Regions from separate parts of the Vibrio sp. TAP-3B genome, predicted to be linked through region 2. Evidence: predicted binding sites of a transcription regulator. Region 2 holds the regulator's gene; the other holds the start of a gene.
What was found. The regulator MetJ, encoded in region 2, represses methionine synthesis genes. The targets are predictions, from matches to a motif close to TTAGACNTNTANANGTCTAA.
Positions count from the first base shown of each region.

Region 1 (11,711 bases), 230 kb from region 2:
CACGTGTTTCACCTTTCGCAGGAATACGCGCTAAACAGTAAGGCATTGGCTCACCATCGACCACAAGGATACGTTTGTCACCGTTGCTGATGTCCGGTACGAACGTTTGCGCCATGGCGTAGTTTTGGCCGTGGTTTGTTAGTGTCTCGATGATCACCGATACGTTTGGATCGTTCTCTTTAACGCGGAAGATAGAAGCGCCGCCCATACCATCAAGTGGTTTTAGGATCACATCACCGTGCTTTTCACGGAACTCTTTCACCTTTTCCGCTTTACGTGTCACGATCGTCGTTGGCGTAAGCTCAGGGAACCAAGCGGTGAACAGCTTTTCGTTACAGTCACGCAGACTTTGCGGTTTATTGACGATCAACGTGCCTTGCGTTTCTGCACGTTCAAGAATGTACGTTGCGTAGATGTACTCGGTATCGAACGGAGGGTCTTTACGCATGAGAATAGCATCGAGCTCGGACAATTGGATTGTTTGCTCTGACTTGAATTGGTACCAGCCCTGTGGATCTTCTTTTAGTTCAACCACTTTGGTATCCGCTATCGCGACACCTTGATCGAGGTGCAGATCGTTCATTTCCATGTAGTGGATTTCGTAGCCACGTCGTTGCGCTTCAAGCATCATGGCAAAGCTAGAATCTTTCTTGATGTTAATGGACGAGATTGGGTCCATTACAATACCGAGTTTGATCATTATTTTTCTCCGTTTAACCCAGATCGCCGAAACGAACTTGTAAGGCTGTAATTGCTGTCAGAGCCGCGGTTTCGGTACGCAGAACGCGAGGGCCGAGTAGCGTCTCTTCAAATTGGTGTTCGCGAGTCATGTCGATCTCTTCTGACGATAAGCCGCCTTCTGGGCCGATCAACAGGCGCACTTTTTCGACGGGCGTTGGCAAGGTGTTGATCGAGTATTTTGCACGAGGATGCAAATTGAGCTTTAGCCCATCGTGCTCTTCTTGGCACCATTGTTCCAAGTTCATAATAGGACGAATGTCAGGAACGATGTTACGACCACATTGCTCGCAGGCACTGATGGCGATTTTCTGCCATTGGGCCAGTTTCTTTTCAAAACGTTTTTGATCGAGTTTTACACCGCAGCGTTCTGAAATCAGAGGAGTGATGGTATTTACCCCGAGTTCAACCGACTTTTGGATGGTGAATTCCATCTTATCGCCACGCGAAATCACTTGGCCAAGGTGCAGATCCAATGGGGATTCAATACAGTGTTCTATACGTTCAGTCACGTTAACTAACACATTCTTTTTACTGATTTCACTGATCATCGCTGAAAATTCTGCGCCGCTACCGTCAAAGAGTAGAACTTCTTGGCCTTTTTTCATCCGTAAAACGCGGCCGATATGGGATGCTGCGTCTTCGCTTAAAGCCAGTGAGCCAAGTTGGTGAATCGTTTCTGGATGATAAATTCGAGGGATACGCATGGGATTTCCAGCAAGAGAATAAACTTAAATCCTAACATGGATGCTTTCTATCGAAAAAACAAGGGGCAAGAAGTGTTTCAATATCAGTTATTGAAACGCTTCAAGGTAGTAGGGACTACAGTGCGCGACAGGCTTCTTGAACAAATGGGTTGTGATTGCCTTGTACTTTCGCGATGCGCTTATCACGCTCACATTCCCATTTACCGGCAGGGTATGTTTTGTTCCAAGCATTCATTAGCTGAGTTTGTTGTTTAGACAACGTAAAACCGTATTCTTTGCTCATATAAAGATAGGTACGAGCGATCGAGCCACGAGCGCGATCTGGTGGCATTACTTTGCGTTGTTTGAAGTTCACTTGCATCTCACAGCGGCCATAACTCACGCCATTCATCCCATTCCATTGACTGAAGTTGTAGTTTGAGCGGTCACCGTTTACTTCACCAATAGTAGGCGTCAGGTTATGTAGATCTGCCTCCATTAAGCGGAAGGTTTTGTCTTTTTTCTTGCAGTTTCTGCGCCCGCCCTCCTGCCAGCATTGACGCTGGTGGCCGAATTGCCACGCAGGCACCACGTGCTCCCACTCGATTCGCGCTGCGCGTTTTTCTTGTTTACGGACTTGGTAACCGCAAGAGTCGAGGTCAGGGGCACCTTTTCTTCCTTGCCATTGGATGTTGCAACCGCAGTAGAAGCTGGTTGGATGATCTTGATAAATTTTTACCGCCTCACGTTTGGCGGCGTAGAAGGAACTCGGGGGCGCAGCCATGGTCGAGCAAGAAAGCGCAAAGAGTAACAAAGAGAATAGATATTTCATGATTAAAGTCTTTAAAAAGTATGGCTTTATTTATTCTATCACTCAGATACTGGCTTTAATAATGAGTATGTTAACAATACGATGATGCGCCATCAGAAATGGCATCGAGATAGCAGTTTGGAGGGATAGTTACGAGAGTTGTACGCCAGTAAAGTTAAGAGATTGGCGGCATTTTTGGCAGGAGTAGATTGCTTGCTTACGCTGCACTTTGTTGTGGCGGCGAATGGATAATGGGTAAGCCGCGCAGTCGCAGCGGTATTCGAAGGTTTTACCTTGAACCGAGGTAACTTCAAAGCGGTGAGTGGTCTTGGCAGGAACGTTAAATACGGCTTCCATCACACCTTGCCATTCTTTGCCATGTGGTCTAACTCGGCCATAAACCTGATAAGTAATTAGGTGGGCAACTTCATGCGGGATAACTTCATCCAAGAACGCTTGCGTATTTTCTCGAAATAAAACGGGATTGAGGCGAATTTCGTTCCGTTGCAGGTACGCTTTTCCGGCGGCTTTGCCACGAACATTGAATGTGAGTGTTGGAAGCGGAAATGAACGCTGGAAAGCCTGTTCTGCCTTAGCAATGCAGTGTGCCATCACTTGTTTTGCTTTGTAGTTCAGTTCAAAAACCACACGTCCTCCACTTTATCTATAGTGATATAAAAAAGCCCCCGCGAGAGCGAGGGCCGAATCATAGCATCTGTTTTTTAAGGCGTGTGTTTTTTCTTAATGATCGCACGGTAAGCGTGCCAAGTACCGTAGCCTAAAATAGGCATCGTAAACAGCATGCCAATTCCGTACGTGGCAAAGCCGATTAAAATACCGCCACAAATGACCGCCGCCCACACTATCATCGCAGGGATATTGGATTTTACCGCGTTAAAGCTGGTGAATACGGCTGTCATCACATCCACGCGACGTTCCATCATGAGCGGAATCGAAAACGCTGATATGCTGAAAACGACGCAAGCTAATATAAAACCGACCAATGAACCTATGACTAAAAATGGCAGAAACTCAGTGAGTGGCGCGCCTTGAACGGACGGATAAAGCGCATGTAGGAGCGCGGCGATACGCATCCAGAAAATCATACATACTGACAGCAGCACAGCGAATGCCCACTGAGAGGAAGAGTTACGCCCTATGGCTTTCATCGAATGAAACAAGCTGGCTTTATGCCCACGCTCTCTTTCCCAACTGGCATCATATAAACCGAGCGCTAAAAACGGACCAATTAACATGTAGACGATTAAACTCGGCATGACGACAAGGTGGGTGCCTTGCCATTGCACCAGCAAAACAATACCGATAGCGGCGGCCATAAAGCAGATGCCATAAAATGCACTGATGAGAGGCAGTCGGACAAAATCATGTAAACCTAACGCAAGCCAATGGAAGGGTGCGGAAAGGCTAACCGTATTACACGGGATCGTCTTAGCATATTCGTTGTCTGGCACTTCCTTTCGCTTGCTACGGAAGTCAGGTTGATTAGCAGTTCGAGGCATAACTCCTCCTTGATTTATTGCCAAAATGTCGACTTATACCAACTTACAGAGATTACTGTTCAGTCAAATTGGAGTCGGCTTTCCAAGATTACATTTAAGTGTTTCTCTGTTTGGTATTGGCCATAAAGAATGCCTGACTAACACATTGCCTAAGTGTTGTGGTCACATTGAGTGCATCCGTTGTCTCTATTCAAATTGTAATTAACAATGTTTTAACTATTGGTGGAGATAAGGTAATTTACAAATAATTGCTAAAAATTTATTTATCACGCAGGAAGGGAATAGAAGGAGAAAGTGGTATCAAGGTTTTTTAACAAGCGAGGGGTTGAATGGTTATTGGCTGCGGTTGGTATTAAAGATGGTTAACAATAAAAAGCCCCCACTAAAAAGCGAGGGCTTGATTGATTTTAGCTTGGCTCGATTACTTGATACCAGCGAAATCGCGTAGAAGAGCGGCTTTATCGGTTGCTTCCCACGGGAACTCTTCACGGCCGAAGTGACCGTACGCTGCTGTCTTCTTGTAGATTGGCTGCAGAAGGTTAAGCATTTCTTGCAGACCGTATGGACGCAGGTCGAAGAACTGACGAACCGCTTCAATGATGATGTCGTGTGATACTTTCTCAGTACCGAACGTTTCCACCATGATAGAGGTTGGATCAGCAACACCGATGGCGTAAGACAGCTGAATTTCACAACGGTCAGCCATGCCAGCGGCGACGATGTTTTTCGCTACATAACGTGCTGCATATGCAGCAGAGCGGTCAACTTTTGATGGATCTTTACCAGAGAAGGCACCACCACCGTGACGAGCTGCGCCGCCGTAGGTATCTACGATGATCTTACGACCAGTTAGACCACAGTCACCCATTGGGCCACCAATGACGAATCGACCTGTAGGGTTGATAAAGAAGTTAGTTTCTTTATTAATCCATTCTGAAGGTAGCACTGGCTTAATGATCTCTTCCATTACTGCTTCACGCAGGTCTGAAGTTGAGATTGAATCACAGTGTTGAGTCGAAAGAACGACCGCGTCGATACCAACGATATTGCCTTGGTCATATTGGAACGTAACCTGAGATTTTGCATCTGGACGTAGCCAAGGAAGGGTGCCGTTTTTACGAACTTCTGCTTGCTTTTGAACAAGGCGGTGAGAGTAAGTAATTGGCGCTGGCATTAGTACTTCAGTTTCGTTACAAGCGTAACCAAACATAATGCCTTGGTCGCCTGCACCTTGTTCTTTAGGATCTGCTTTATCAACACCTTGGTTGATATCTGGCGACTGTTTACCGATGGTGTTTAATACCGCACAAGAGTTTGCATCAAACCCCATGTCTGAGTGTACGTAGCCAATTTCACTGACCGTTTCACGAGTTAGTTCTTCGATGTCTACCCATGCAGAAGTCGTGATTTCACCGCCCACCATGACCATGCCGGTTTTAACGTAAGTCTCACATGCAACACGAGCTTTCGGGTCTTGCTTTAGAATTGCGTCAAGAACCGCATCAGAAATCTGGTCTGCAATTTTATCTGGATGACCTTCTGATACTGACTCAGAAGTAAACAGGTGCTTAGCCATGTTAGCTCCACTATATCTGGTTTAAAACTGGGGAATGATAAACTCTCCAGCGCAAATTAATACTGTTTTTTGTAGGTGTATCTACATCTAGACGTCTATTCTAAATTTGATTGCTCGAATTACAAGTTCTTTTTTGGTTTTTGTTATAACCAAACGTTTGCGTCATTTATTGATAATTTTAAGAACTTCGATGGGTTTGCAGTGAAAGGTGCAATATTTGTGAGGTTTTAGGGTGGAAAACGTTTGCACACCCTATCTGGCTTTGAGAGAATTATGTCCTATTTTCGTTTCGCTTAATGTACTCAGGAGCAGACATGTCGTCTCGTAAACATCTTGCCAATGCAATTCGTGCTCTAAGCATGGATGGTGTTCAACAAGCTAACTCAGGCCATCCTGGCGCACCAATGGGTATGGCTGATATCGCTGAAGTTCTTTGGCGCTCTCACCTAAACCACAACCCATCAAACCCAGAGTGGGCAGATCGCGACCGTTTCGTACTGTCTAACGGTCATGGCTCAATGCTGATTTATTCTCTACTGCACTTAAGCGGTTACGAGTTGTCTATTGACGATCTGAAAAACTTCCGTCAATTGCACTCTAAAACGCCAGGTCACCCAGAGTACGGCTGACGCACCAGGTATCGAGACAACAACAGGTCCTCTAGGTCAAGGCGTTACAAACGCTGTGGGTATGGCGATTGCTGAAAAAGCGCTTGCAGCACAGTTCAACAAAGAAGGTCACGACATCGTTGACCACTTCACTTACGTGTTCTTGGGTGACGGTTGTCTGATGGAAGGCATCTCGCACGAAGCATGCTCTCTTGCTGGTACACTGGGTCTAGGCAAACTGATTGCGTTCTGGGATGACAACGGCATTTCTATCGACGGTCACGTGGAAGGCTGGTTCTCTGACGATACACCTAAGCGTTTTGAAGCTTACGGTTGGCATGTCATTCCTGCCGTAGATGGTCATGACAGTGAAGCGATCAACGCTGCCATTGAAGCAGCAAAAGCGGACCCACGTCCGACGCTGATCTGTACTAAAACAATTATCGGTTTCGGTTCTCCTAACAAATCTGGTTCACACGACTGTCATGGTGCACCACTAGGTCACGATGAGATCCAAGCGGCTCGCGAATACCTAGGTTGGGAGTACGGTCCATTTGAAATCCCTGCAGATGTTTACGCGGAGTGGGATGCAAAAGAAGCAGGTGCAGCGAAAGAAGCGGCTTGGAATGAAAAGTTCGAAGCATACGCAGCAGCTTACCCTGCAGAAGCAGCAGAGCTTAAACGTCGTCTAAACGGCGAACTTCCAGCGGAATGGGAAGAAAAAGCCAACCAAATCATTGCTGATCTTCAAGCAAACCCAGCGAACATTGCATCACGTAAAGCATCGCAAAATGCACTAGAAGCGTTTGGTCAAATGCTTCCTGAATTCATGGGCGGCTCTGCTGACCTAGCGCCTTCTAACCTGACCATGTGGTCTGGTTCTAAGTCTCTAGAAACGGATGACTTCTCTGGCAACTACATCCACTACGGTGTGCGTGAATTCGGTATGACTGCGGTCATTAATGGTATTGCACTGCACGGTGGTTTCGTTCCTTACGGTGCGACATTCCTAATGTTCATGGAATACGCACGCAATGCTATGCGTATGGCTGCGCTGATGAAGATTCAGAACATCCAAGTGTACACGCACGATTCTATCGGTCTTGGCGAAGATGGCCCAACTCACCAACCCGTTGAGCAAATGGCGTCTCTACGTGTAACGCCAAATATGAGCACATGGCGTCCATGTGACCAAGTTGAATCAGCGGTTGCTTGGAAACTAGCGATTGAACGTAAAGATGCACCAACTGCACTTATCTTCTCTCGTCAAAACTTAGCACAGCAAGAGCGTACAGCTGAACAAGTAGCGAACATCGCGAAAGGTGCTTACATCCTAAAAGATTGCGAAGGCAAGCCAGAGCTTATCCTTATCGCAACAGGCTCTGAAGTTGAACTAGCAGTAGAAGCTGCGACTCAACTAACAGCAGAAGGTAAGAAAGTACGCGTGGTTTCAATGCCATCAACAGACGCATTCGACAAGCAAGATGCCGCTTACCGTGAAGCAGTTCTACCATCAGAGGTAACAGCTCGTATCGCTATCGAAGCGGGCATCGCAGACTTCTGGTACAAGTACGTTGGTTTCGACGGTCGCATCATCGGTATGACGACATTCGGTGAATCTGCACCTGCTGGTCAGCTATTCGAGATGTTTGGCTTCACGACTGAAAACGTAGTGAACACAGCAAAAGAATTGCTAGCGTAACTGCTAGATTGTCTCAACAGTCCGAACGTAAAGGACGACTGTTAGATACTAAAGTTGGAAAGGCCATCATTGCGATGGCCTTTTTTAATCCTGCTTTACTATGATTCAACAGGTGCGTTTTTCAGCCTGATCAGGTAGTATCTGTGACACGAAATTTTTGGTAGGGCGAAGGATAGATGCTAAAGGTTGCGATCAATGGATTTGGGCGTATAGGTCGTAATGTTCTGCGAGCCGTGTATGAAAGTGGAAAGCAACAGCAGATAAAAGTTGTGGCGGTTAACGAGTTAGCGCAACCAGAAGCGATGGCGCACCTACTGCAATATGACACCAGTCATGGTCGCTTTGGCAAGAAAATCTCCCACGACCAAGAACACTTGCATGTTCATCATGACCGCGGCGAATATGACGCCATCCGTATTCTTCATCTTGCCGAGATAGAACTGCTTCCATGGCGCGATTTGGACGTTGATATCGTCTTAGATTGTACAGGTGTATATGGTTCTAAATCAGACGGTTTGGCGCATATCGATGCCGGAGCGAAGAAAGTCCTCTTTTCACACCCTGGAGGCAATGATGTCGATAACACCATCATCTATGGTGTCAATCATGAAACCCTCAAAGATGAGCACCGTATAGTTTCTAATGGCTCTTGTACGACTAACTGTATTGTACCTATCATCAAAGTTCTGGATGACGCTTTCGGCATTGAGTCTGGTACCATTACGACAATCCATTCATCCATGAATGACCAGCAAGTCATTGATGCGTACCACAACGATTTACGTCGAACTCGCGCCGCAAGCCAATCTATTATTCCTGTTGATACTAAGTTGCATAAAGGAATTGAAAGAATATTCCCGAAATTTTCCAACAAATTCGAAGCAATTTCCGTTCGAGTACCGACAGTTAATGTCACTGCAATGGATTTAAGCGTCACAATTAGTACAAATGTGAAAGTTAATGACGTAAATCAAACCATTGTTAATGCATCTCAGTGTACATTACGTAATATAGTTGACTATACTGAATCGCCACTCGTTTCCATTGACTTTAACCACGACCCCCATAGTGCAATTGTGGATGGAACTCAGACTAGAGTGAGTAATGGCCAATTAGTAAAAATGCTGGTTTGGTGCGATAACGAATGGGGCTTTGCTAACCGGATGCTGGATACCGCTTTAGCAATGCAAGCTTCTTCGCAAACGGAATGTTAAGGATGAAGAAGTGATGGGGATTTTTATTTTAAGTCTTGAAATAAATCTGTCGTATCTCCATATCAATAACCAGTTTGAAGAATTAACAGGCTTGGCAGGGTTGCCGAGTTTTCAAAAACTTTAATTATTAAATATTTGAGAGGACACATCATGTCTGTAATCAAGATGACTGACCTGGATCTTGCAGGTAAACGTGTATTTATCCGCGCTGACCTAAACGTGCCAGTAAAAGACGGTAAAGTAACTTCCGATGCACGTATCATCGCATCTCTTCCTACCATTAAGCATTGCCTAGAAGCTGGTGCCAAAGTGATGGTTACCTCTCACCTAGGTCGCCCAACTGAAGGTGAATACGCTGAAGAGTTCTCTCTACAACCAGTGGTTAACTACCTAAATGACGCACTAGATTGTGACGTTAAGCTAGCAAAAGACTACCTAGATGGCCTAGAGCTAAACGCTGGTGAACTTGTTGTTCTAGAAAACGTTCGCTTCAACAAAGGCGAGAAGAAAAACGACGAAGAACTATCTAAGAAATACGCTGCACTATGTGATGTATTCGTTATGGACGCATTCGGTACGGCTCACCGTGCTCAAGCATCTACTCATGGTGTTGGTATGCACGCACCTATCGCTTGTGCTGGCCCTCTACTGGCGAATGAATTAGAAGCACTAGGGAAAGCAATGGATAAGCCAGCTCGTCCAATGGTTGCTATCGTAGGTGGTTCAAAAGTTTCTACTAAGCTAACGGTTCTTGAGTCGTTATCTAAAATTGCTGACCAACTTGTTGTTGGTGGTGGTATTGCGAACACATTCATCGCTGCTGCTGGCCACAACGTAGGTAAGTCTTTATACGAAGCGGATCTGGTAGACACAGCTAAAAAGCTAATGGATGAGTGTGCTATTCCTGTAGCCACTGACGTTGCCTGTGCAAAAGCATTTGATGAGAACGCAGAAGCTGAAATCAAACACGTTTCTGAAGTACAAGATGACGATATGATCTTCGACCTTGGCCCAAATTCGACAGCTGAGTTAGCTGAAATCCTGAAAAACGCGAAGACTATTTTATGGAACGGCCCAGTTGGCGTATTCGAGTTTAAGAACTTCGAAGCTGGCACTAAAGGTATCTCAGAAGCTATCGCAGCTTCTGAAGGCTTCTCTGTCGCTGGTGGTGGTGACACGCTGGCGGCTATCGACAAGTTCGGTATCAAAGCTGATGTATCTTACATCTCAACTGGCGGTGGTGCTTTCCTTGAGTTTGTAGAAGGCAAAGCGCTTCCTGCAGTAGAAATGCTAGAAGCACGCGGTAAATAATTAAAGCAAAGCGGGGGAGTGGTTCTCCCGCTTTCTCGTTTGCTGCAACGTGTGAGGAACTCTGATAGAATAGCCTTAGTTGTGAGCAAACGTTTGCAAGATTTTCAACTTAACAAGTTTTGTTTAAAAACGACAGATAAATAGGATTACATCCATGTCTAAGATCTTCGACTTCGTAAAACCAGGTGTTATCTCTGGCGATGACGTTCAGAAAGTATTTGAAGTTGCAAAAGAAAACAGCTTTGCACTTCCAGCAGTAAACTGTATTGGTACTGACTCCGTAAATGCAGTACTTGAAGCAGCTGCAAATGTTAAAGCGCCAGTTATCGTTCAGTTCTCTAACGGTGGTGCGGCTTTCTTTGCTGGCAAAGGCCTAAAACTTGAAGGTCAAGAAGCGCAGGTTCTTGGTGCGGTTGCCGGTGCTAAATATGTTCATGCTGTAGCTGAAGCTTACGGTGTACCAGTAATCCTACACACTGACCACGCTGCTAAGAAACTGCTTCCTTGGATCGATGGTCTACTAGACGCCGGTGAAGAGTACTTTGCACAAACTGGTAAACCTCTATTCTCTTCTCACATGATCGACCTTTCCGAAGAATCTCTAGAAGAGAACATCGAAATTTCTGCTAAGTACCTAGAGCGCATGGCTAAAATGAACATGACTCTAGAGATTGAACTTGGTTGTACTGGTGGTGAAGAAGATGGTGTTGATAACACTGATATGGATGCATCTGATCTATACACTTCTCCTGAAGACGTTGCTTACGCATATGAAAAACTAATCGCAATCAGCCCGCGTTTCACTATCGCAGCATCTTTCGGTAACGTACACGGTGTTTACAAGCCAGGTAACGTAGTACTAACACCAACGATTCTACGTGATTCTCAAGTGCACGTTTCTGAGAAATTCGGCCTGCCAGCGAACTCTCTAAACTTCGTATTCCACGGTGGTTCTGGTTCTTCTTTAGAAGAAATCCGTGAATCTATCGGTTACGGTGTTATCAAAATGAACATCGATACTGATACACAGTGGGCAACTTGGGACGGCATCCGTAAATTTGAAGCTGAAAACCACGATTACCTACAAGGTCAAATCGGTAACCCAAATGGTGTAGACGCACCAAACAAGAAGTACTACGATCCACGTGCATGGTTACGTGCTGGTCAAACTTCAATGGTTGCTCGTCTAGAGAAAGCTTTTGCCGACCTTAACGCCGTTGACGTACTATAATCAATACTGATTAAGTTATTTGAAACCCGCTCACTGAAGCGGGTTTTTTTATGTCTATGATTTATATTTTCCTCATAGTAGTGAGATAAGTATGCATCAAAGTGTGCGTGTTAATGATTTATACCATCCCTAATGTTTTTACGTTCACACTTATCAATCTCAACAATAGAAGTGGCGAAATGAGAGCGCATTGCGTAACCTGTAACAAGCTGTTGTCAGAAAATTCTGTTAACGCTTTGTTTTTGAATATCATTTGTGAAGTGATGATTTTGAAAGCTCCAGCGTTGAGATACCGTGGAAAGTCTGACACTCAG
Region 1 is NZ_CM173495.1:1,865,433-1,877,143, reverse strand. It holds gene gshB (glutathione synthase) at 1-700, opposite strand, end outside; gene rsmE (16S rRNA (uracil(1498)-N(3))-methyltransferase) at 714-1,445, opposite strand; gene AC3D28_RS08775 (endonuclease) at 1,561-2,256, opposite strand; gene AC3D28_RS08770 (SprT family zinc-dependent metalloprotease) at 2,386-2,883, opposite strand; gene AC3D28_RS08765 (DUF2189 domain-containing protein) at 2,958-3,755, opposite strand; gene metK (methionine adenosyltransferase) at 4,177-5,331, opposite strand; partial or broken gene tkt (transketolase) at 5,646-7,641, shown strand; gene epd (erythrose-4-phosphate dehydrogenase) at 7,818-8,855, shown strand; gene AC3D28_RS08745 (phosphoglycerate kinase) at 9,006-10,166, shown strand; gene fbaA (class II fructose-bisphosphate aldolase) at 10,321-11,397, shown strand.
Region 1: the regulator MetJ is predicted to act here: its motif matches at 5,411-5,430, upstream of metK (methionine adenosyltransferase).

Region 2 (11,711 bases):
GATCGCGCAAAGCTGGCATTCAGACGTAATTCGACAACAACGACCTACTCCGCTGGATGAAGCAAAATGGGGGTTTGCGGTCGTTGAAAACTCACTATGGGAAGCGGTACCAGACTTCTTGCGTGAAATGCACGATCGCTTGAAACCATACTTGGGTGAAGGTTTACCAATTGATGCTCGCCCAGTGCACTTCTCTTCTTGGATGGGGGGTGACCGCGACGGTAACCCGTTCGTCACTCATAGCGTGACGCGTGAAGTATTGCTTCTGTCTCGTTGGAAAGCCGCGGATCTTTATCTCAATGACATCAACGAGTTGATCAGTGAACTGTCTATGACGGTTTCAAACGATCAAGTTCGTGAGCTTGCTGGCGAAGATCAACACGAACCATACCGTGCGATCCTGAAACAACTTCGCTCACTATTGAACGAAACCAAAGATATTCTCGATGCTAAGATCCATGGTCAAAAACTGGCCATCAAAGCGCCACTGCAAAAAGTCGAACAACTGTGGGAGCCCCTGTATGCCTGTTACCAGTCGCTAAATGAATGTGGTATGGGCGTGATTGCCAACGGCTCACTACTGGATACATTACGCCGCGTAAAAGCGTTTGGTATTCATCTTGTTCGCCTTGATATCCGCCAAGAGAGCACGCGTCATTCAGACGTATTGTCTGAACTGACCCGCTACTTAGGCATTGGTGATTACGAGCAATGGAGCGAGCAAGATAAGATTGCTTTTCTAACCAATGAGCTCGCGTCTAAACGTCCGCTTCTGCCTCGTGATTGGGAACCATCAGAACCTGTCAAAGAGGTTTTGGACACCTGCAAGATTATTGCAGCACAACCGCGTGAAGCGTTCGGTGCCTACGTTATTTCTATGGCACGCACTGCATCAGATGTGCTAGCGGTCCACCTACTTCTGCAAGAAGCAGGTTGCCCATATCGTATGGATGTTTGCCCGTTATTCGAGACGCTAGACGACTTGAACAATGCGGAATCGGTCATCAAACAGCTAATGAGTATCGACCTATACCGTGGCTTTATCCAAAACCACCAAATGGTCATGATTGGTTACTCTGACTCAGCGAAAGATGCGGGTGTCATGTCAGCTGGTTGGGCTCAGTACCATGCGATGGAATCGTTAGTTAAAGTGGCGGAAGAAGAAGGCGTAGAACTGACTTTATTCCACGGTCGTGGCGGTACGGTAGGTCGTGGTGGCGCGCCAGCGCATGCTGCGCTTCTGTCTCAACCACCAAAAAGCTTGAAAGGCGGCTTACGTGTCACAGAGCAAGGCGAGATGATCCGCTTTAAACTGGGCCTCCCAGACGTCGCCGTAAACAGCTTTAACCTTTACGCGAGCGCGATTCTGGAAGCCAACCTATTGCCACCACCCGAGCCAAAACAAGAATGGCGCGATTTAATGGAAGTGCTATCAGAAGTGAGCTGCGAGTCTTATCGCAACGTGGTTCGTGGTGAGCCAGATTTTGTGCCTTATTTCCGTCAAGCGACACCAGAGCTCGAGCTCGGTAAGTTGCCACTTGGATCTCGTCCTGCAAAGCGTAATCCTAAGGGCGGGGTAGAAAGCTTACGTGCAATCCCGTGGATCTTCTCGTGGAGCCAAAACCGCTTGGTACTTCCTGCATGGCTAGGAGCGGGGGAAGCGATTCAATACTCGATCGATAAAGGCCACCAAGCGCTACTCGAAGAAATGTGTCGCGAATGGCCGTTCTTCTCGACTCGCCTTGGCATGCTAGAAATGGTGTACTCGAAATGCAATATCAATATCGCTCGCTATTATGATGAACGCTTGGTGGATGAATCACTAAGACCTCTGGGTGAAAAACTACGAGAACAACTACAAGAAGACATTAAAGCGGTGTTGAACGTAGAGAACAACGACAACCTGATGCAACATGACCCTTGGGGACTCGAATCCATTCGCCTGCGCAATATTTACGTTGAGCCATTGAACATGCTACAAGCCGAACTGCTCTATCGTACGCGTCAAACAGAAGAGGCTTCCGCCAATCTTGAAGAAGCCTTAATGGTGACGATTGCCGGTATCGCTGCCGGTATGCGTAACACTGGTTGATCACTTCATCTGTCATAAAAAGCTGAGCAGTTGCTCAGCTTTTTTTATATCTATAAATATTGCCCCATAACTAGGCAATCTTATATTCTACAAATGCACCATAAAATACCAACAAAAAAGAACAAAACACCACAAATCCACACTATTTATTATTATATTAGTTTTTAAGGGTAATTTTGTCCTACTATTCCACTTCATGCTTATTATTTATATACTACCTGCCTGCTGAGAGCGCATAAATCCAATCATACCAGCTCCAGCCTTGATGGGACTCCCCATCTCTCTAGGTGATAAACGGCTTTAAGGTGACAGGACCAACATTGTTGGTGCTACTTATTAGATTAAAAAATCAAGTGCCATTAAGAGCGCAACTGAAAGTATAAGTAGCTTGTTTACAAGTTTATTGACCATTTGGATTGAAGACATGTCATTACCACACGTAATCTTAACTGTTCTTAGCACTCGCGATGCAACCGGTTATGATATCACTAAAGAGTTCTCTGCTAGCATCGGTTACTTCTGGAAAGCAAGCCACCAGCAAGTATACCGTGAGCTTAATAAAATGGCCGAGAACGCGCTGGTTACTTGCGTACTAGAACCCCAAGAAGGCAAACCAGACCGCAAGGTTTACTCCATTACAGATGCTGGCCGTAGCGCTCTGGGAGAATGGTTTGATCAACCCACAGCACATCCAACCGTCCGCGACGAATTTTCAGCTAAGCTGATCGCTTGTGCCGTGCAACCTGCCGCGCCTTTCCGTGATCAGCTTGCCGAACTCGTTGAAGAATCACGTAAGCTGGTTTCTCACTACAAAGAGATTGAAGCCGCTTACTACGCAACACCTTCAACGCTTGATAAACAGGCACGTCTAGAGCGTCTAACACTGCGTCGTAACCTATTGCTACGTGAAGCGTGGATTACTTGGGCAGAAGAAGTGCTGACAGAACTTGAAGTGATCGGTTAATTCCTGTCACTGACAGTTAAATAAAAAGGCTTGCCAATCGGCAAGCCTTTTTATTTCTTGCTTTAGGTGACGCACTAACCGCGACTTACGGGCGCACACCTAACGTGTGACACAATGCGTAAGTCATCTCAGCACGGTTTAGCGTATAAAAGTGGAAGTCTTTCACGCCCTCACGACTTAACACACGCACCATATCAATCGCCTGGCTGGCACCAACCAGTTGTCGAGTCACCGGGTCATCATCTAAACCTTCAAATTGTTTACTCATCCAACCTGGCACTTTGACGTTATTCTGAGCCGCAAAACGAGAGGCTTGTTTAAAGTTGGAAACTGGCAGAATGCCGGGCACAATCTCCACATCAATACCAGCGGCCACACAGCGATCGCGGAAGCGAAGATAAGATTCTACGTCGAAAAAGAATTGAGTAATGGCACGGTTAGCACCCGCGTCAACCTTACGTTTTAGATTCAATAAATCAGACTGAGCACTTTTGGCTTCAGGGTGCACTTCAGGAAAAGCCGCAACTGAAATATCAAAATCATGCCGCGACTTCAACAATGCCACGAGGTCTGAGGCATACATCTCAGGCGCACCGCCGCCAAGAGGAATATCACCACGCAATGCGACGATATTTTCAATGCCGTTATTCCAGTAATCATCGGCAATATCAATCAGCTCGTCACGCGTTGCATCAATACATGTTAAGTGTGGGGCCGCCACAAGGCCTGTGGTTGCTTTGATTTCTTTAATGATGGAATGTGTTCTATCACGCTCACCGGAGTTCGCCCCGTACGTAACAGAAACAAATTTAGGTTGAAGTGTTTGGAGACGAAGCACTGAGTTCCATAGCGTCTCTTCCATCTTGGCGCTGCTTGGTGGAAAAAACTCAAAGGATACATTGATGTTATCTGATAACTCAGCGATATTTTGATTCAAGGCATCGATATGGCCTGCGTGCGTGTATCCCATCTTATTCTCTCTCCCTGTGGCACTTCGCCACGAAAACAATTCCTTAAATCGACGTTTAGACGTCCATATGTCTACAGAGTGTCTTGAATACGATTTAATGTCAACCTTGTGAATATGAATTTTTCTCACGTTAATAATGAGGATAGTTCAAGTGGATACTGAATCATTCTTTCTCCATCGATTCTCAATAGCTTCATAGTGTGATAACCATTAACCATGGCTGTTTTATGGCCACCTTGAAGTATTTGAGAGTCCGTTTTAATCGAGTCTCCTTTAGATAATAAAAAACCCCAGAATCGAACCGAGGTTTTCAAATGAGAATTTCACAGAAGTTTAGAGTAAGCCAGCCAATCGATTAAGGTCTGACTGAATGGCCCCCGCCGTCACAGCTCGTCCAGCTCCTGGGCCACGAATAACCAGAGGGTTGTCTTTGTACCACTTACTCTCGATAGCGAAAATGTTATCGCAAGGCAGTAAGTTCGCGAGAGCGTGCTCGCGAGGAAGCGCTTCCACTCCCACCGTTGCTTTACCATTCTTTTCTAAGCGTGCCACATAACGCAAAACCTGATCATTTTTCTGAGCCTTGACCAGACGTTCTTGGAGTATTTCACTCAATAAGACGCCACTATCAAAGAACTCATCTAAGCTAAGCGGTCGTAACGCTTCTGGTACCAAAGATTCCACTTTCACACTGCCTGGCTCAATCGTCAGGCCTGATTCTCGTGCTAAAATCACGAGCTTGCGCATCACATCGGAACCATCTAAATCAGAACGGGGATCCGGCTCAGTTAGTCCCTGCTGCCAGGCAAGATCCACCAGCTCATGAAACGGTACAGAGCCGTCAAACTGTTGAAATAGCCACGATAAGGTTCCAGAAAAAATCCCCGATAGCGCCACGATTTCATCTCCGCTTTCACGCAGGTCACGAACGGTATGATTAATTGGTAACCCAGCGCCAACGGTAGCATTGTAAAGCCAGTAGCGTCCTATCTTAGCGAATGCATCTTGAACCTGATGGTAATAATGGCTATCAGCTGAGCCGGCCACCTTGTTAGCCGATATTAAATGAACGCCTTGCTGCGCAATTTCAACGTAACGTAGAGCCAACTCTTGACTTGCGGTCACATCCAGCACAACGGCTTCATCGTAGTTTTGTAGCGCGCCAAGGCGAGTCAACCAGGAACCATCATTGGCGATACTCTCATCTTTAAATCGTGCAGAGACATTCCTTGCGTCAATCCCCTGCTCATCAAACCAATACATTTGGCTATCGACAACTGCGACCAAATCAAAACTCATACCGTGACGTTTAGTCAGCTCATTTTTTTGACTCGCAAATAAGTTCATCCAGCTCGAACCAATATTGCCTTTACCACACAAGGCAACAGCTACACGCTTATGCGCTTGAAATAGTTGACTGTGAATGGTTTGAACCAGAGCCTCAGTATCAGTGCGGCGCAATACCGCGACTAAACTCAAACCCGATTCAGACTCAGAGATAAATTCTATTGGCGCGTGTTTTAGCTTCTGATAAAAACCAAAACAGTGGTTAGCATTTTTCGTCACACCTGCGCCTACGGCAGCTAACAATGAGTAGCCTTCTTTCAGTTTAATTTCCGCTTCCACGGCAAGCTCTTGCAGGTACTTCAGCACCCCTCCGGCAATTTCAGAAGTGTACGCCAAGCGCAAGGTATGCTGATCGGCCTGAACTTCAAAAGCCAATGGCTCTAATTGAGCACGCTGCAATACTTGCCGTACATCGCTTTGCGTTTTTTCAAAATCGTGACCATGAAAGAAAGACAGCTGTATCAATAAAACGTCATCAAGCGACGTAATGATTTTGGCACCACGCCCAGAGGCTAATACGCGCTCAATACGCGTGGAGCCAGCCTCTGATTGATAACTACATTTTAGATTAAGATCCATCGTGCTTTGCGCTACAGGTTGAAGCGTACGGCTGTGTAATACAGGGGCGGCTAGACGAGCAAGCTCGCTGGCCTCATCCAATCTTAGCAAAGGCAATAAGCAAGCATCAGCAACCAGTCGAGGGTCTGCGCTGTACACGCCAGCAACGTCACTCCAAATAGTCACAGTGCTGACATCAGCAAGCGCACCAATAACCGTCGCAGAATAGTCTGATCCATTACGACCCAGCAGAACGGTTTCTCCAGCGTCATTCTGCGCCATAAAACCCGTGATCACGACGCGTTTATGATTGTGTTGTGCTAACGCTTGCTTGATCAAGGGGGATGAACGAACACGATCGACTTCTGGCTGAGTCGCCGCTTCGGCACGCAAAAACGTTCTCGCGTCTTGCACAACGGCTGGCAACGAATGCTGCGACAATAGTACGGCTAAAAGACGTGCGGACCATACCTCTCCATGTCCTAATACCGCTGCTTTTTGTGCTTCAGTCAAAGGCGCGACTAACTCAGACAAAGTACTGAATTCATCTTGTAAAGAAGCCAGTAACTGCTCTTTTGCTTCACCTTCTAACAAGGCGGCTATCAGTCCTGTTTGGAATTCCCTTAAACTTTGAAGTGCCTCATGAGCAAGTCGACCATCTCTGTCCAAGCCTTCGAGAAACTCAATCAGCCGATTGGTGGTTTGCCCAGCAGCAGACACCACCACGAGATCATTTTCTATCGAATGCTCTTTAAGAATATCCACGACACGTAAGTAACATTGAGGGTTGGCTAAGCTGCTGCCACCAAATTTATGCAGCTGACGCTGTACAGTCATGATTATCGTCTCCTATTACTGGGCAGCTTTAGTGAAGGCCTGTTCTAAATCGTCGATCAAATCTTGCACATCTTCTAAGCCAACAGATAGGCGCAACAACTGGTGTGAAATCCCCGCTTCGGCCAGAGCTTTCTCTCCCATGGCCCGATGGGTCATCGAGGCAGGATGGCAAATCAAACTTTCCACTCCACCTAATGATTCTGCAAGTGAAAATAATTGCAGCTCTTTCACAAAGACTTTCAATTGTTGAAACGATCCTGAAAATTCAAAGCTCAGCATAGAGCCAAAACCAGACTGCTGCTTTTTAGCGATAGCATGACCCGCGTGATCTGGGAGACTTGGGTGATAAATGGCTTTGACCAATCTCTGCGACTGCAGATAAGCAAGTACCTGTTGTGAGCTCTCTTCATGCACTCGCATACGAGCACCAAGCGTACGAATGCCTCGCAGCGTCATATAACTATCAAAAGGCGTTCCCGTTGCACCAATGCAATTGCCCCACCATGCAAGCTCTTCCGCATGTGCTTCTGTTTTGGTAATGATCACGCCACCAATCACATCCGAATGACCATTGATGTATTTTGTGGTTGAGTGAATCACGAAGTCTGCCCCCAGCTCCAACGGTTTTTGATATATCGGAGTCAAGAAAGTGTTGTCGACAGCGACAAGTGCGCCAACTTGCTTGGCTTTTTCACATACTTCAGCAATATCGACCACGCGAACAAGCGGATTTGATGGCGTTTCTAATAGGATCAGCTTTGGTTTGAGCTGCAACGCGGCATCCAGTGCCTGTTTATCGGATTGGTCAATAAACTGCACTTTAAAATCACCTTTTTTTGCTCGGGTATTGAATAGACGATAAGACCCACCGTAGCAATCATGCGGAGCAATGAGCAGATCATCGGGCCCAAGAAAGGCAGAAACCCATAAATTTAACGCAGAGGTACCACAGTTCGTCACGACCGCACCTTGGCCAGACTCTAATTCAGATAGCGCACTTTCTAATAACCCACGATTAGGGTTACCAGATCGGGTGTAATCATATTTAGGGACCTCACCAAAAGCGGGAAAACCGTAATTAGTGGAAAGATAAATAGGTGGAACGACAGCGTGATATTGGCTGTCTGATTCAATACCAGTGCGGACTGCAATGGTCGCAGGTTTGCGAGTGCTCATGGGTGTATCCTTTCACGGGTGATGACTTCTAAACAGGAATGCGCTATATCTGACTCGTGGATTCCAAATGATTCACACGCTTCCTCTACTGTTCTATTCACTTTACTCGTCAAAAAATAAGACGTCAACACTTCTAGACGTCCATATGTCTTTGCTTATGGCGGTAAATGCAGCTAAAATCAGCACCTAGATTATTTTAACCGATTACATAGATGAAGGTGCGCAATGGCTGACTGGAATGGCGAATACATTAGCCCATATGCCGAGCACGGTAAAAAAAGTGAACAAGTAAAAAAAATTACCGTCTCTATCCCGCTAAAAGTTTTAAAAGTACTAACTGATGAGCGTACTCGCCGTCAAATCAATAACTTACGCCATGCAACCAATAGCGAATTACTATGCGAAGCATTTTTACACGCGTACACTGGCCAGCCACTTCCAACAGATGAGGATCTTCGTAAAGATCGCCCTGATGATATTCCGGCTGAAGTAAAAGCGCTGATGACGGAGATGGGTATCGAGTTTGAGTCGTTTACCGAAGAGTAATCGTAAGTGGATTGATGTTGTCTTTAAGAGAACTCTTTCTCTGAGTATAGAAAAATGGGACGCTACGCGTCCCATTTTTTATGTATTAACCCGCGAAGATTATTCCGCCATGTAATTTTCTGGCATATCAATACGAGCAACGCCAGATTCTACCGCTGCTTGAGCTACCGCTTTTGCTACTCGTGGGAGCAAGCGAGAGTCCATAGGCTTAGGAATGATGTAGTCTGAGCCAAACTCAAGCTTTTCAACCCCTGCCGCTTTAAGTACTGCTTCTGGTACCGGTTCTTTCGCCAGATGACGAATCGCTTCAACAGCGGCAAGTTTCATTTCATCATTAATTTCGCTTGCTCGAATATCAAGAGCACCACGGAATATGAATGGGAAACACAGCACGTTATTTACTTGGTTCGGATAATCACTACGTCCAGTTCCCATAATTAAATCATCACGAACCTCATGCGCAAGCTCAGGCTTAATTTCAGGCTCAGGGTTAGAACATGCAAATACAATCGGCTTGTCAGCCATTAATTTCAATGCTTCAGGTGAAAGTAGGTTCGGACCGGATACCCCAAGGAAAAGATCAGCCCCTTCTATGACATCTTCCAACGTACGCTTATCAGTGTTATTCGCGAACAACTGCTTGTATTCGTTTATGTCATCACGACGAGTATGAATCACGCCTTTACGATCTAGCATATAAATCTTTTCACGCATTGCACCACATTTGATCAGCAGTTCCATACATGCAACGGCCGCAGCCCCAGCGCCAAGACAAACGATCGTAGCGTCTTCTAGCTTTTTGCCTTGAAGCTCAATAGCATTCAGCATACCTGCCGCGGTTACAATTGCAGTACCGTGTTGGTCATCATGGAATACTGGCACATCACAACGCTCAATCAGGCGCTTTTCAATTTCAAAACAGTCTGGAGCCTTAATGTCCTCAAGATTGATACCACCAAATGTGTCTGCAATGTTTGCAACGGTATCCACGAATTCGTCAATGGTACGGTGCTTCACTTCAATATCAATCGAATCAAGGCCAGCAAATCGCTTAAATAATAGCGCCTTACCTTCCATCACAGGCTTAGATGCCAGTGGGCCAAGGTTACCTAAACCAAGGATAGCGGTGCCGTTAGAAATCACTGCAACCATATTGCCTTTGCCAGTGTATTTGTACGCATTGTCAGGATTTTGCGCAATTTCACGCACTGGTTCAGCAACACCAGGACTGTAAGCAAGCGCAAGATCGCCTGCTGTTTCAGCCGGTTTTGTCAGTTCGACAGCAATTTTTCCTGGGATTGGATAAGCATGGTAATCAAGGGCTTTTTGGCGGTGTTCTTCTTCTGGAGTGACTGCTTGGCGATTGTCTTCAGACATGGACGTTTCTCTTTGTTATTTTTAGGTAAGGGGGCATAAATTCTATCGAATAGAGCTTAATCTTCATAGGCAAGATCACGGGGAATATCCTTAAAGATCCGATAATAAAAGAGATTAGACCAAGTAATTACATTAAGCACCTGATTTTCTAGTCAGGCGCTCTTTCTCACACTAGAAAGTTGTACAACACAGATTACTCTTCATCTACGTACTGGGCTTGTAAGTAATTTTCAATGCCTGACATTTCAATCAAGCCAAGTTGAGTCTCTAACCAATCCACATGTTCTTCTTCGTCTTCGAGAATATCTTGGAATAGATCACGAGAGACATAGTCTCGAATGTCTTCAGCATAGGCAATCGCATCTTTCAAATCTGGGATCGCGGCCATCTCAAGCTTCAGGTCACACTCAATCATTTCTTTGGCGTCTTCACCGACCATTAACTTACCGAGATCTTGCAAATTTGGTAAGCCTTCTAGAAACAAAATCCGTTCAATCAGATGATCTGCGTGCTTCATTTCATCTATCGATTCGTGATATTCCTTATCGGCTAAGTGTTTCAACCCCCAGTCTTTATACATACGAGCATGAAGAAAGTACTGATTGATAGCGACTAGCTCGTTCCCGAGCACTTTGTTGAGATGCTGAATGATGATTGGATCGCCTTTCATGACAAAACCTCCTTTTGGCTTCATTTAAATGTAGAAGTAAATGAGAAGGTGTCAAAAGGCTCAGCGAATTATCACTGTTGTATAGCCACAGTCATTATCATTAGCTTGCTTGCTGTAATTTAAGTCCCGTATAACGAGTTTCAGTTTCCGCTAAAATGTCTTTAGCTTGTCTGATGCATTTACCACACTGGCTACCCAGTGCCGTACACTGCTTAATTCCTCGAATATCCGTTACGCCCTCATCTATCGCCAACTTCTTGATTTTCTTGTCAGAGACCCCATGGCAAAGACAAACGTACATAATTAAACCTGTAAAATGAACTGATGACAGTCAATATAAACAAGAATAATTATTATTACCAGTCGCATTTTGTTAATTTTAAGAACAGTTCGTTATATTGATTTGCAAATAACGGTAAAAGATCAAACCGTTAGAAATAGAGACAGGAAAATAGATATGGAATAGAAATTAAGATTTTGTTTTATTTACAATAAATATAAAAATTTTTGTAATAATTCTTATAACTGAATGAAATTTTAGATATTAAAAAGGGAAGCCTAAGCTTCCCTTCTCTGATGCGCTTTCTTCAAAAAAGAAGAATAGTGCAAGATTTTGTTTAATTCGTTAAGAATTAGTCAAAGATCTTAGCAACAACACCAGCACCTACTGTACGGCCACCTTCACGGATCGCGAAACGTAGACCTTCGTCCATTGCGATTGGTGCGATTAGCTCAACAGTCATTTGTACGTTGTCACCAGGCATTACCATTTCTACGCCTTCTGGTAGCTGGATGTCACCAGTTACGTCAGTTGTACGGAAGTAGAACTGTGGACGGTAGCCTTTGAAGAATGGAGTGTGACGACCACCTTCATCTTTAGACAGTACGTATACTTCTGATTCGAACTTAGTGTGTGGGGTGATTGAACCAGGCTTAGCCAGTACTTGACCACGCTCTACGTCGTCACGCTTAGTACCACGTAGAAGTGCACCAACGTTTTCACCAGCACGGCCTTCGTCTAGAAGCTTACGGAACATCTCTACACCAGTACATGTTGTAGTCGTTGTTTCCTTGATACCTACGATAGCAACTTCGTCACCAACTCTTAGGATACCACGCTCAATACGACCTGTTACTACTGTACCACGACCTTGAATTGAGAATACGTCTTCGA
Region 2 is NZ_CM173495.1:2,093,511-2,105,221, forward strand. It holds gene ppc (phosphoenolpyruvate carboxylase) at 1-2,092, shown strand, start outside; gene AC3D28_RS09870 (PadR family transcriptional regulator) at 2,517-3,056, shown strand; gene metF (methylenetetrahydrofolate reductase) at 3,142-4,026, opposite strand; gene AC3D28_RS09880 (bifunctional aspartate kinase/homoserine dehydrogenase II) at 4,360-6,768, opposite strand; gene AC3D28_RS09885 (O-succinylhomoserine (thiol)-lyase) at 6,784-7,944, opposite strand; gene metJ (met regulon transcriptional regulator MetJ) at 8,170-8,490, shown strand; gene AC3D28_RS09895 (malic enzyme-like NAD(P)-binding protein) at 8,590-9,867, opposite strand; gene bfr (bacterioferritin) at 10,061-10,537, opposite strand; gene AC3D28_RS09905 ((2Fe-2S)-binding protein) at 10,638-10,838, opposite strand; gene tuf (elongation factor Tu) at 11,170-11,711, opposite strand, start outside.